2 regions of the Paenibacillus sp. MAHUQ-45 genome follow, and region 2 is predicted to be linked to the other one. Evidence: riboswitches for the same ligand, from Rfam matches in the RefSeq annotation. Region 2 holds a riboswitch; the other holds the start of a gene.
What was found. Region 2 has a riboswitch for thiamine pyrophosphate ahead of AC3Y23_RS25205 (thiamine phosphate synthase). Riboswitches for the same ligand answer to the same signal wherever they lie in the genome.
Positions count from the first base shown of each region.

Region 1: another riboswitch for thiamine pyrophosphate. It lies ahead of AC3Y23_RS21680 (ABC transporter substrate-binding protein); the one in region 2 lies ahead of AC3Y23_RS25205 (thiamine phosphate synthase).

Region 1 is NZ_JBYUPV010000011.1:38,749-44,269, reverse strand. It holds gene AC3Y23_RS21685 (MTH1187 family thiamine-binding protein) at 1-280, opposite strand, end outside; gene AC3Y23_RS21680 (ABC transporter substrate-binding protein) at 331-1,398, opposite strand; TPP riboswitch at 1,615-1,726, opposite strand; gene AC3Y23_RS21675 (hypothetical protein) at 1,828-3,279, opposite strand; gene AC3Y23_RS21670 (MFS transporter) at 3,355-4,569, opposite strand; gene AC3Y23_RS21665 (pyridoxamine 5'-phosphate oxidase family protein) at 4,733-5,173, shown strand; gene AC3Y23_RS21660 (ArsR/SmtB family transcription factor) at 5,399-5,521, shown strand, end outside.
Region 2 is NZ_JBYUPV010000015.1:15,657-21,177, reverse strand. It holds gene AC3Y23_RS25215 (ornithine cyclodeaminase family protein) at 1-748, opposite strand, end outside; gene AC3Y23_RS25210 (Rpn family recombination-promoting nuclease/putative transposase) at 1,194-2,054, opposite strand; TPP riboswitch at 2,217-2,318, shown strand; gene AC3Y23_RS25205 (thiamine phosphate synthase) at 2,447-3,091, shown strand; gene thiS (sulfur carrier protein ThiS) at 3,096-3,299, shown strand; gene AC3Y23_RS25195 (ThiF family adenylyltransferase) at 3,305-4,339, shown strand; gene AC3Y23_RS25190 (thiazole synthase) at 4,370-5,140, shown strand; gene thiH (2-iminoacetate synthase ThiH) at 5,151-5,521, shown strand, end outside.

The DNA of each region.
Region 1 (5,521 bases), on a different contig from region 2:
TCTCCGTCAGTTTGTCCATGCTGATTCCGTTCGGATTGTGGGCGATTTTGATCTGGGAGATAACGCTCGGGCTGCCGGCTTGGACTAGTGCTTCATGCATCTCGCGCACGACTTCTAGCAGGTCATTTAGTTCGCCTTCCATCGTCGTTTCGAGCGGGTTCACTTGATGCTTCACACCAGACTTCTGAATAACCTCGATAGCTTTATCCACATAAGGGATGGAATCCTCATTGTTAGGAGTTTTAGGAATAACCTGAATGCTGAGTAGTGTGTTAGCCAATATAATCAATCCTTTCTTAATCTATTATGGTTGAATATGAATACACTTATTTACTGTGCTGCCGGGAGATAATCATTCGTAAACGCTTTGCTGGTATCTACTGGTTTCTCGAGCAGCTTAAGGCCATACATCCAGTCGGCATAGTTTTTCCAGACCTCGGCCTTTTGTTCACCCCAGCGCGGCGCATCATCCTGATATTTTGGACTGAGCCATTTCTGACTGGCCATCACAAGTTTCGGATCGAGGTCAGGGACGGCTTTGATCAGAATATTCGCGGCATCCTCTGGATGATCGATGGCGTATTTGTAGCCTTTGGAGGTCGCTTTAACGAAGGCTTTGACGATCTCGGGATGCTCGGTGATCTCTTTCTCGCTGGTGGTCAGCACAGGTGTGTAATAATCGAGCTGTGGCGCGTAATCCTTTACATAGAGCATGTCGATTGGTTCCCCGCGCAGTTCAGCTTGAATACCGGTCCAGGCATAGAAAATCCAGGCGAAATCAATATCCCGCTTCACAGCTGTAAAAAAGTCGGCTTCGCCCATATTGATGATCTTTACCTTTTTCACATCGGCGCCTTCCGGGTCCATGATAGCTTTGAGTGCTGCTTCTTCCACCGGGGAACCCCAGCCTCCATATGTTTTTCCTTCAAAATCCTTCGGAGAGGTAATGCCCTTGCTCTTCGGAGCCGCAAAACCAGACGTATTATGCTGAATGATGGCGGCAAGCGAGACCAGCGGTACGCCCTGTAGGCGGGCCAAAGTCAGGCCTTCCTGATACCCGATACCAAAAGCGGCTTCACCGGAAGTGACCATCGTGTCTGCACCGGCTGCGCCAGGCTGCACAATTTCAACATCCAGTCCCTCTTCCTTGTAGTACCCAAGATCTCTTGCGACATATAACCCCGTATGGTTCGTGTTCGGTGTCCAGTCGAGCGCGATCTTGATTTTGGTCAGTTCTTGCGGCGTGCCTGACTCCCCGGCGGTCTGAGTGGCGCCAGTGTTTGTCTTGTCTGCTTCCTTGTTGCTTCCGGCAGAGTTGCCGTTATTGCTACCGCATCCGGCAACCGCGATAACGAGCAAACAGGTCAGGCTCAGCATAAGCAGTTTCTTGACTCCCATTTTTTCTATCTCTCCTTTGATGGTACCGGTCCTCAGCAGTATGACTGCGTCAATTCCGGCGAATTTCCCGTCTTCACATCGTCACCCGCTACCTAAAATGCAGGCAGCGCGATTCAATTCCCCATGAAATGCATTAATCGGAAATATACCATAAAAAAAGCGTCCCGAAGATGAACGGGACGCGGCTTTGCGCAAGGATGGCATTGGCCCTAAAGCGGCCATGCTCAATTACGGTTCCTACGCTGGCATTATCCAGATCAGGTATAAGGGTCAGTATCTTGAGGGATACACTCTCAGCCGGCCAATTCCAGCCCCCCTGGTGCTATGAAGTTAACGGGTGATGCTACTTGCTTACGGTGTAATTATAGACGCCCATCTTTTCGTTGTCCAGCAGCTTTGTTGTTCATTTGGCAGCTTAAGGCGCTTCGACTACCCCTGATATTTAATTTTTTTCCGGCGGCGGGCCGTGATGCTGTTCCAGATCTCCCGTACAGTCAGGACAATGCTGATCACAATACCGCTGAAGGTTAATGCTAGCGCGAAATACTGGAAGAGGGAATATTCCATCATTTTGCCCCATTGAATACTGCCCTCCAGATCGTCAATCACCTGATTCATTCCGTATATCCCGCTTACCACAGTGAAGACGGTCAGAATCATCAGCAGCATATCTCGCCGTTTCGACTGGAACTGCACCTGATACTGAAACAGATCATTCAGTGTCTGCTTCACCTCGTCGAACAGCGCATCGTTGCCATAAACTTTGCGGAGCTGGATGAAAATCTCCCGACCCTGCGACCCCGAGATCAGCTCCAGAAAATAGAATTTGGCTGAGAACTTATTGATGTAGAAGATCAGATCCTCAATATCATCATTATCCCGATTGATGCGCAGCCGGGAGTGCATATTGGCAAGTTTCAGCAGGACGATCTTGTGGAACATATTAAGTAGCAGGCCATAATAATATTCCCCGTACATTTGATTGGCAAGCGGTACGGCGAGTGAGCGTTCAGCCCGGCTGATGCAGCAGAAGGTCTGTTCATTGGTTATATAATACGTTTGGGGACCCCAACGGTTATAAGTATGCTCTTGACAGTATTGTTCGATGTATCCAGGATCGCTGGCACTGATGTAGGGGCGATTGGCCGCATCCAGCCCATCAAGCTGGGAGGCGCGAAAGCGTATGTTCAAAGGGATATCATCGGTATCTCCATCCGGTTCCAGACCATAAAAGGCTTGTACCAGCATACGTTCATCTACAAAAAAAGGCAGCGTCTCAAAATAAGCCCCGTTCAGCTCGGATTGGTCTAAGAACGGCTTCAGCCCATCCGCCAGACCATTAAAGATAAAATCCTCGACTTGACGGAAGGACCGTTCTCCGCTGTGAATAACCATCAGTTCATCCTGTACACTGACGTTCTCAAGGGTACGGAAACGGTCGGCAAATTCCAAGGCGATGCTAAAGGGGAGCTTTTCTTCCTCAATCTGCACCCGCAGGGTTACAAAACCGGTCTGAAACGGGCAAATGAACAGATCTGTGGAGAGTACCCGGAAGGCTACGTTCAGTTGTGACATTTCCATTCGGCAGGTCAAATTATTCACGCGTGAAAAGCGTCGGAAAGAATCCTTATCATCATCCTGTGGGAACAGAACATGGGCTGCGAAAGGCAGATAGGTGCGCTCCATCTTTTCGTGGGAGACACGGTATCCATTGCCATAATAAGCGTCTTCCAGTTCTTTTTTATCGAGAGAAAAAGAAGTATATCCGCTCTTCTCCAGTTCGGAAATCAGTCGTGCAGACGCCCCTTGCTTGATGGAGAAGGGGAAAATAAACTGGAGCAGTGCGGTATGTAGTAGGGGTTCGGCAGATAGCATATCCATCATGAGTACCACCTTATGTACAGGATATCAACACAATCTACATTACCCCAAAAAGCAAATTATGATTACCCGGCCTTAATGGCCGGGTGTTGTCTGTGCGGAATCCTGTCCGGGACGTATTCTCCAGGCAGCAAGGCTGAGCAGGAAGAGAACACTAGCCAATGCTGCAAGCAGTCCGGCCGTTTGCGTCACTTGTAGGTGATCCATCGACCAGCCGGTAAGTAGTGGCAGAAGTGCTCCGCCAATCCCGCCGGAGGCGATCATAATACTTGGTGTGGATTCCTCGGTACCCGGCATTAATTTGCTGGAGAAGACCAAGGCGATGGAGAAAAGACCGGACATGAACAAGCCCAGCAGAATGATAATGGCAAAGGCAACAAGACGATGTTCCGTGAATGGAAACAGGGCCAGCAGCAACACGGTCATCAGGCAGCTGCCCAGAACATAGACACGGTAAGATATTTTCTCGGCGAGTACCCCAGCGAACAATCGTCCTATCGACATCGCTAGCCAGAAGCAGGTAACGGTCAGGGCTGCCCCCGATTCAGACATGCCCAGCTTGGCAATGAAGATGGCGGGCATGAAATTTACCAGGCTCATTTCCGTACCCACATAGGTAAAGAAGAAAACAATGAATATTCCGAGTATGAACCATTGCTTTCCCTTGTAGGGAAAGCGCGGCGTATGATTGTCTGAAGCCTCGTTCGTCACCGAACGGCGCGGAGCACGGTCATCCAGTAAGGATTGCAGCTTGCCGAATCGGCCCTTGCTCCAGAAGATTAGGGAGATCAGGGAGAAGGCAGCTACAATCAGGAAGCTTAGTTTCCACCAGCCGGCGACGATAAGTCCGCTGGAGATTAAGGGCATAAGCAATGCGCCGACACCGAATAGAACTTCAAGCCGACTCATGGCAACAGCGGTACCTTCTGTGACTGCAGCAATAATGACCGTGCCAATGACGGCTTCAACCATGCCAAAGCCAAAGCCTGCGACAACAGCAATGAAATACATCCAGCCCCATGGCGGCAGGAAGGTGTAGGCGATCTCGGCTACTAGCAACAGTCCAGTGGCAATGAGAATACCACCGCGCTTGCCAAAGCGGCGATTCAGGAAGGGAGAAGCCAGCACACCGACCAGGAAGCCGGCAAATTGGGCGAAGATCAGTTGTCCACCAGCACTGTAGCTCTGGTCATAATGCTCCAAGAGAACGGGAAGAATAGAGCCCAGTACCACATGGGCCAAGCCGATTACAAAGTAGGAGAGACAGCCAAGCCAAATCAATTTTTTCACGTTGAAATACTCCTTAACAAGTTAAATTTATGGACCTTGTCGGATTCAATGTGCTCAGGACGGGTACACTATCTTAAGTACAATGATTATCATAAGTCTAATTGGGAAATGTGGATATATAAACTTATATTTACACTTGCCAAGGAAGGAGATGTCTTGAGTAATGAATTCCCACGACCTGGAACAGAGCATCATCAAGGCACTGGATGACAACAAGTTTGGCTCTTTCGGAACCGTGGAAGACGGGAACAAACCGAAGGTGCGTTACATGGCAGTCTTTCACGATGGACTTAACATTTATTTGGCAACGGATCGCAAGACCCATAAGGTAGATGAGCTGAAGGGAAACCGGAATGCTTTTCTGCTGCTCGGTTATGAAACCGGTGGAGGCAAGGATATACTGGAGATTGAAGCGACTGTAGACATTACAAAGGACGAGACCCTCCGTTCTAGGGTTTGGAATAAGGATCTGGAGCCTTGGTTCAAGGGTCCGGAAGATCCGGACTATGTCATTCTGGAGCTTACCCCGTCACGTATCGAATATATAGGCAAGAACAAAGAGCATGGCGTCTGGGAGAGACAGCTTGCAGGCAGCGTAAAATAATCCTATATCAGGCGAACAAACAGCAAGCTTCCTATAACGGAGCCTGCTGTTTGTCATTCTCTGTTTATGGTGAAAAAATCATGGAATCTTCCGCTGGAGCGATTAATGCTCACTGCCTGCGGTAGCTGGCGCTTCCATGGACAGCAGATCATCTTTTTCTTATAATAGATGAAAGTGATCGGATGATCCGGTGAATCGACAGATACTGTGGAGGAGGGCGAAGTCATGGAACCAGCGGCAATTGAAGATTGCGACAATACATGCCACGGTTCAGAGTTGGAACCGGAAGACGTGTCCTTGATTCTGCCTGACCGGGAAATAACAGACAAGATGGCCGAGATGTTCAAA
Region 2 (5,521 bases):
TGGCACCTGAAAAAATGCGTGAGTCTAGTTCCTGTTTTCCTGCCATGTCTGCACCGATACAAGAAATATGCGTTCCTTTTTTTACCCACTCCATGTGGATGATAGGAGTTCTTGAAGACGTCACCGTTATGATAATGTCACTATTCTTCACTGCATCCTCTAAACCATCTACTTCTTCAAAGATAATTGCGTTGGCTTCCATCCCAAATTCATCTTGAAGTCTATGCGGTATACTATCGACAAAACTTTTCAATTTCACTCTATCTCTGGCAGCAACTCTGACTACTTTCAAATTCGGCAGCGCATATAAAGCACATGCAATTTGATATATAGCTTGGTTGCCAGATCCTACAACAAAAAGGTTCTCAGATTCTTTTCTAGCCAAATATTTGGCTCCGATCGCCCCCGAAGCCCCCGTCCGTATTCCTGTAATGAAAGAACCGTTAGTAACGCCTAACGCTTGCCCTGATTCCGCATCAAATACAGTAATCAGCCCCATTAAAGTCGGAATATTTTTCTCCTCATTATCAGCAAACCATGTAACTGTTTTATGCCCAAACACTTTGTCTTGCTTGAGGTAGCCTGATTTAATGTCCATATCTGCCTTGCCTGGATCAAAATCATAGAAAATAGTTGGCCATGTCTCAGTTTTATTATCGCTTCTAGCTCTGTAAACTGCTTCAACAAGGTTAATTACCTGCTGAACATTCAATACTTTTTTAACATCCTTATCACTTAAGATTCGCATTCGTGGCACCTCTGGAAAGTAGAATTATATAAGCCGAACAAAAGAAAGTAACGAAAAGCGAAGAGGAGTGAAGGGGGAAGTTTGGAACTGTAGGAGCGAAGCGATCGCCTTTGTCACCAGATTCCAACCGCTAGAAGCGGTATTAAAGAGGAAATCTGGGGACAACAGCGACCGGAAGTCCAAACATTCCACCGTAGTGACGATGAGCCTTACGTTCGGTTCTTAAGTTCGTCTTATATAGGTTTAAAAAAAGCATTGAATCTCACCCCTCCTAATAAATAGGCCCTAACGGGAATGAGACTCAATGCTTTTCTTCGTTTTTACCCGGGGATAAAAACAAGCACGGTATTTATTTGTAGCTATATAATAGCTAATTATTCTTAAATTCACAATAAAACTTGCTGTAGTTTTCCACGGAACAGAGTTGACTATTTCAATCCTCTAGCTACTTTTTCAGCGCAAGAATCTCTTGTTCCGACAATCCAGTTGCTTTGGAAATGGTAGCGATATCCATATTCAAGGACAGCATGTTCTTGGCAACCTCTTTGATCCCTTCTTTGATCCCCTCTTTAATTCCTTCCTCAACACCAGCTTTAAGTCCGGCTTGCTTCGCCCCTTCGATCATTGACGCTTCGTCATGCAGATATTTCTGACGGGCTTCATACAAACGGCGGGCCTCCGAATCCTGGCTTAAGTACTGCAGGGTGTCCATAGCCTTTTCCAGTCCTGGTTCATTCATCTTCAGCACCTCCCAATGGGTTGGGTCTACTCCTTTGAGGAACAGCAGCCAATTTTCTAGTCCGCTATTCGAAGGAATCATATCTTCAAGCTTCGGCAGCTCCAAAAAGTGCACCTCGATATCATCAATAAACTGTATTCCAGTGCGGTCTTCACGGAGATGAAATACACTGTGGTATTCGTCATTTGACAGGAAAGCATAGTTCAGAATGTTGATCGTCACACACTTCTTCAACTCCTGGTACTTTTCACCTTCCTTAAGCTGACTGGCATACCGTTTGCTCCAATAGAACAGCGTCCGCTTTTCAATATCATACTTGTTGAATAACTGCATCTCGATATCGATCAGCTTACCCTCAGTTGTCTTTGCATAAACATCGAATATGGACTGCTTGTCGAGCGGATCGTCCTTGTCGGTGTAAGGGTTCATCAGGATAATCTCGGTAAGCGGTGGTTCTCCAGCCTGAATAAATATACGGTTCAGAAAAGCCAACAACACATCCTTGTTATTCTCACTGCCAAAGATTCGTTTGAACACAAAATCGACTCTCGGATCGAGCAATTCCATATCGGTTAGCTCCATTCTTCTTATCGTTTATTATACCAAGATAGAACAACCTTCGCCCTCATTTCTATGAATTTTATCCGTCTACTCTTATTCAACATTTTCCCAATTTCCAATTGTATCTCCCTGAATAATCGTGTATAGTGACATTAACAATCTCATACGAACCGACACTAGGGGAGCCGCGTGGCTGAGACGAATGCAATATTCGGACCCTTTGAACCTGATCTGGTTAATACCAGCGTAGGGAAGTGCGCGTTAAGAGTCCGGGCTTGCCTTTTGTTATGGCTTGTTTTCCGTTGTCGTGCTTAGCCGTCTTCCGATCAGGAGGGCGGCTTTTTGTGTTGGATTTTATGGAGTGCAACACCATTACGTAACATGGAGCGATTCCTTTTATGAAAAAACGATTTCCCGCCGCTAACGGCCCTGAACTGCATCTGATCTCCCCGGAAGGAATATCGCTTGCAGATTGGCTGCGTCTTTCCCTAGCTGTTCTCCCCTATGTAGACTATTTCCACCTGCGGGATAGACAGCTTACAGCCAAAGCGCTTTTCGAAATCGTAACCCAAATGCACCAAGCAGGCATCCCTCTGGAAGCTATTGTTGTGAACGATCGATTGGATGTCGCTCTTGCCGCAGGGACCGGCGGTGTACAGCTTGCAGGACATAGCTTACGTGTAACTTCGGCGCGACCTTTAGCCCCAGGAATGCGCATCGGCTGCTCCATCCATTCGCCACAAGAAGCAGTCAGCGCGGCGGGTGAAGGAGCAGATTATTGCCTTTTTGGCCATGTCTATGAATCTGCCAGCAAGCCGGGTCTGCCCCCACGTGGTCTGGACATTCTCGAAGAAACCGCAGCTAGATGCCCGGTTCCGGTCATTGCCATCGGAGGAATTCAGCCGGACAATGCCGGAGCAGTCATCAGGCGCGGTGCAGAGGGGATTGCCATTCTATCTGGCATTAGCAGCGCAGCAGATCCAGTGGCACAAGCAGAAGCTTACCACACAGCCATTCAGACTGCATGGCTTGAGGGGAGGTGAAGATATGCAGGTTCAACTGAATGGAAAAGACACCCTACTAAGACAGCATTGTGTTACTGTTGCCGATATTTTGGCAGAGACACCCTGGAAAGGGCGGCGAGTTCTGGTGGAAGTAAACGGTGAAGTGGTGCCCAAGGACGCATATGGCGTCACCCGGCTGTCCGAAGGTGACCGGATAGAGTTTGTACATTTTGTGGGGGGAGGTTGAACGAATTGACTCTAACTACGGAAGAACAGGAGCGGTACAGCAGGCAGGTACGTTTTCACGGCATAGGCGCGGAAGGTCAAGCAAGACTAGCCGCCTCCAGTGTGCTCATTCTGGGTGCAGGCGCACTGGGGTCTGCTATTGCCGAGACGCTGGTCCGCGCCGGGGTAGGCAAAATAGTGATCGTCGACCGGGATTACGTGGAGTGGAGCAATCTCCAGCGCCAGAATTTGTACAGTGAAGCCGATGCAGAGCAAAGATTACCCAAAGCAATCGCAGCGGCACAGAGACTACAGAGCGTGAACTCTTATGTGACTGTGGAAGGAATTGTAGCCGATGCTGCCGCCGATGAGATTGTAGAGTATGCACGTGGGGTCGATTTGATTCTCGATGCCTCCGATAATTTTGAGGTCAGAATGATTATTAACGATATTTCGGCCAAGACAGGTATCCCTTGGATTTACGGAGCTTGCACAGGAAGCAGCGGTATATCTATGACGGTCGTCCCCGGAGAGAGCGCCTGCCTCCACTGCCTGATTGACGAGCTTCACGCCGAAGGGGATACTTGCGACTCGGTGGGTATTATTCAGCCGGCTGTACAGATGACTGCTGCTTACCAGACTGCCGAGGCGTTAAAATGGCTCTCCGGACAGAAGGAATCTCTACGCGGGACACTGGTTTCCTTTGACCTGTGGGAGAATCGGCATGTCTCGATCGTTACGGAACAGCTTAAACGTACCGACTGTCCCAGCTGCGGCGAAAAACCCCTCTATCCCTTCCTGTCTGCGACCAATCTGTCCAAGACCGCTGTATTATGCGGCAGAGAGACCGTGCAGATCCGCCCGGCCCGTTCAAGCCGCCTAAATCTGAAACTATGGGAAGAAATTCTCGCAGTGCATGGAGAGGTGAGACGAAATCCATACATGCTGTCGTTGGACTTAGCAAAACACCGGATTGCTCTGTTCCCGGATGGCCGGGTATTCATCCACGGAACCTCAGATACTGCTGAGGCCCGTACAGTATACCATCGATATTTTGGCTAAAAAATCGGATTATAGAGAGGGGTTCTCAGCATGAACGATATCTTCCAGATTGGCGGCAAAGCGCTGACCAGCCGCTTGTTCATCGGCACCGGCAAGTATAACCGCAATACCCTGATTCCCGAGGTGATTGCAGCATCAGGTGCAGAAGTCATTACTGTTGCGTTAAGGAGAGTCAATCCTGAGTGGGGGGAGGAAAATATTTTGCAGCATATCCCTGACAGTATGACGCTACTACCCAACACCTCCGGTGCCCGAAACGCAGAAGAAGCCATCCGTATCGCCCGGCTCGCCAAGGCGGCTGATATGGGCAATTGGATCAAACTTGAGGTTATTAAAGACCAACGCTATTTGCTGCCTGACAATATGGAGACGATTCGCGCAACGGAAGTGCTGGCTGCAGAAGGCTTTATCGTGCTCCCTTACATGACCCCCGACCTGGGCGCTGCTCTGCGGCTGCGGGATGCCGGGGCGGCAGCGGTTATGCCGCTTGGATCACCCATCGGCAGCAACCGGGGACTGCGGACCAAAGAGCTGGTCAGCATCATGATTGAGGAAGTAGATCTGCCTGTCATCGTGGATGCAGGGATCGGCCGCCCTTCGGAAGCAGCGGAAGCCATGGAAATGGGCGCCGCCGCTGTACTGCTGAATACAGCCATCGCCACGGCACGTGATCCGCTAGGTATGGCGGCTGCCTTCCGGAATGCGGTAACAGCAGGAAGGCTTGCTTATTTGTCAGGGCTGGGCCCGGTACAACAAGAAGCCGCCGCTTCTTCGCCCTTGACGGGATTTCTGAGCCAATAGGAGGATAAATATGAGCTTCTATGATAGATTACTGGAATTGGAACGCTTCCCGTTTCGAGAGCGGTTGTCGGAATATACAGACCTGAATATCCAGCGCATTTTGACTAAACAAAAAATCACTGAAGAAGACCTGCTTGCCCTGCTCTCCCCTGCCGCCAGCAGACATCTGGAGGCTATCGCTCAGAAAGCGCAGCAAGTCACCCGCAGTCAATTCGGTCATGTGATGCAGCTCTTTACGCCGATCTATGTATCAGATTACTGTGTGAATCATTGCGAATATTGCAGCTTTAGCTACGTCTATGATTTTCCGCGCAAGAAACTAGACATGGCTGAAGTCGAAAAAGAAGCTAGGGCGATTGCTGAGACAGGCATCCAGCATAT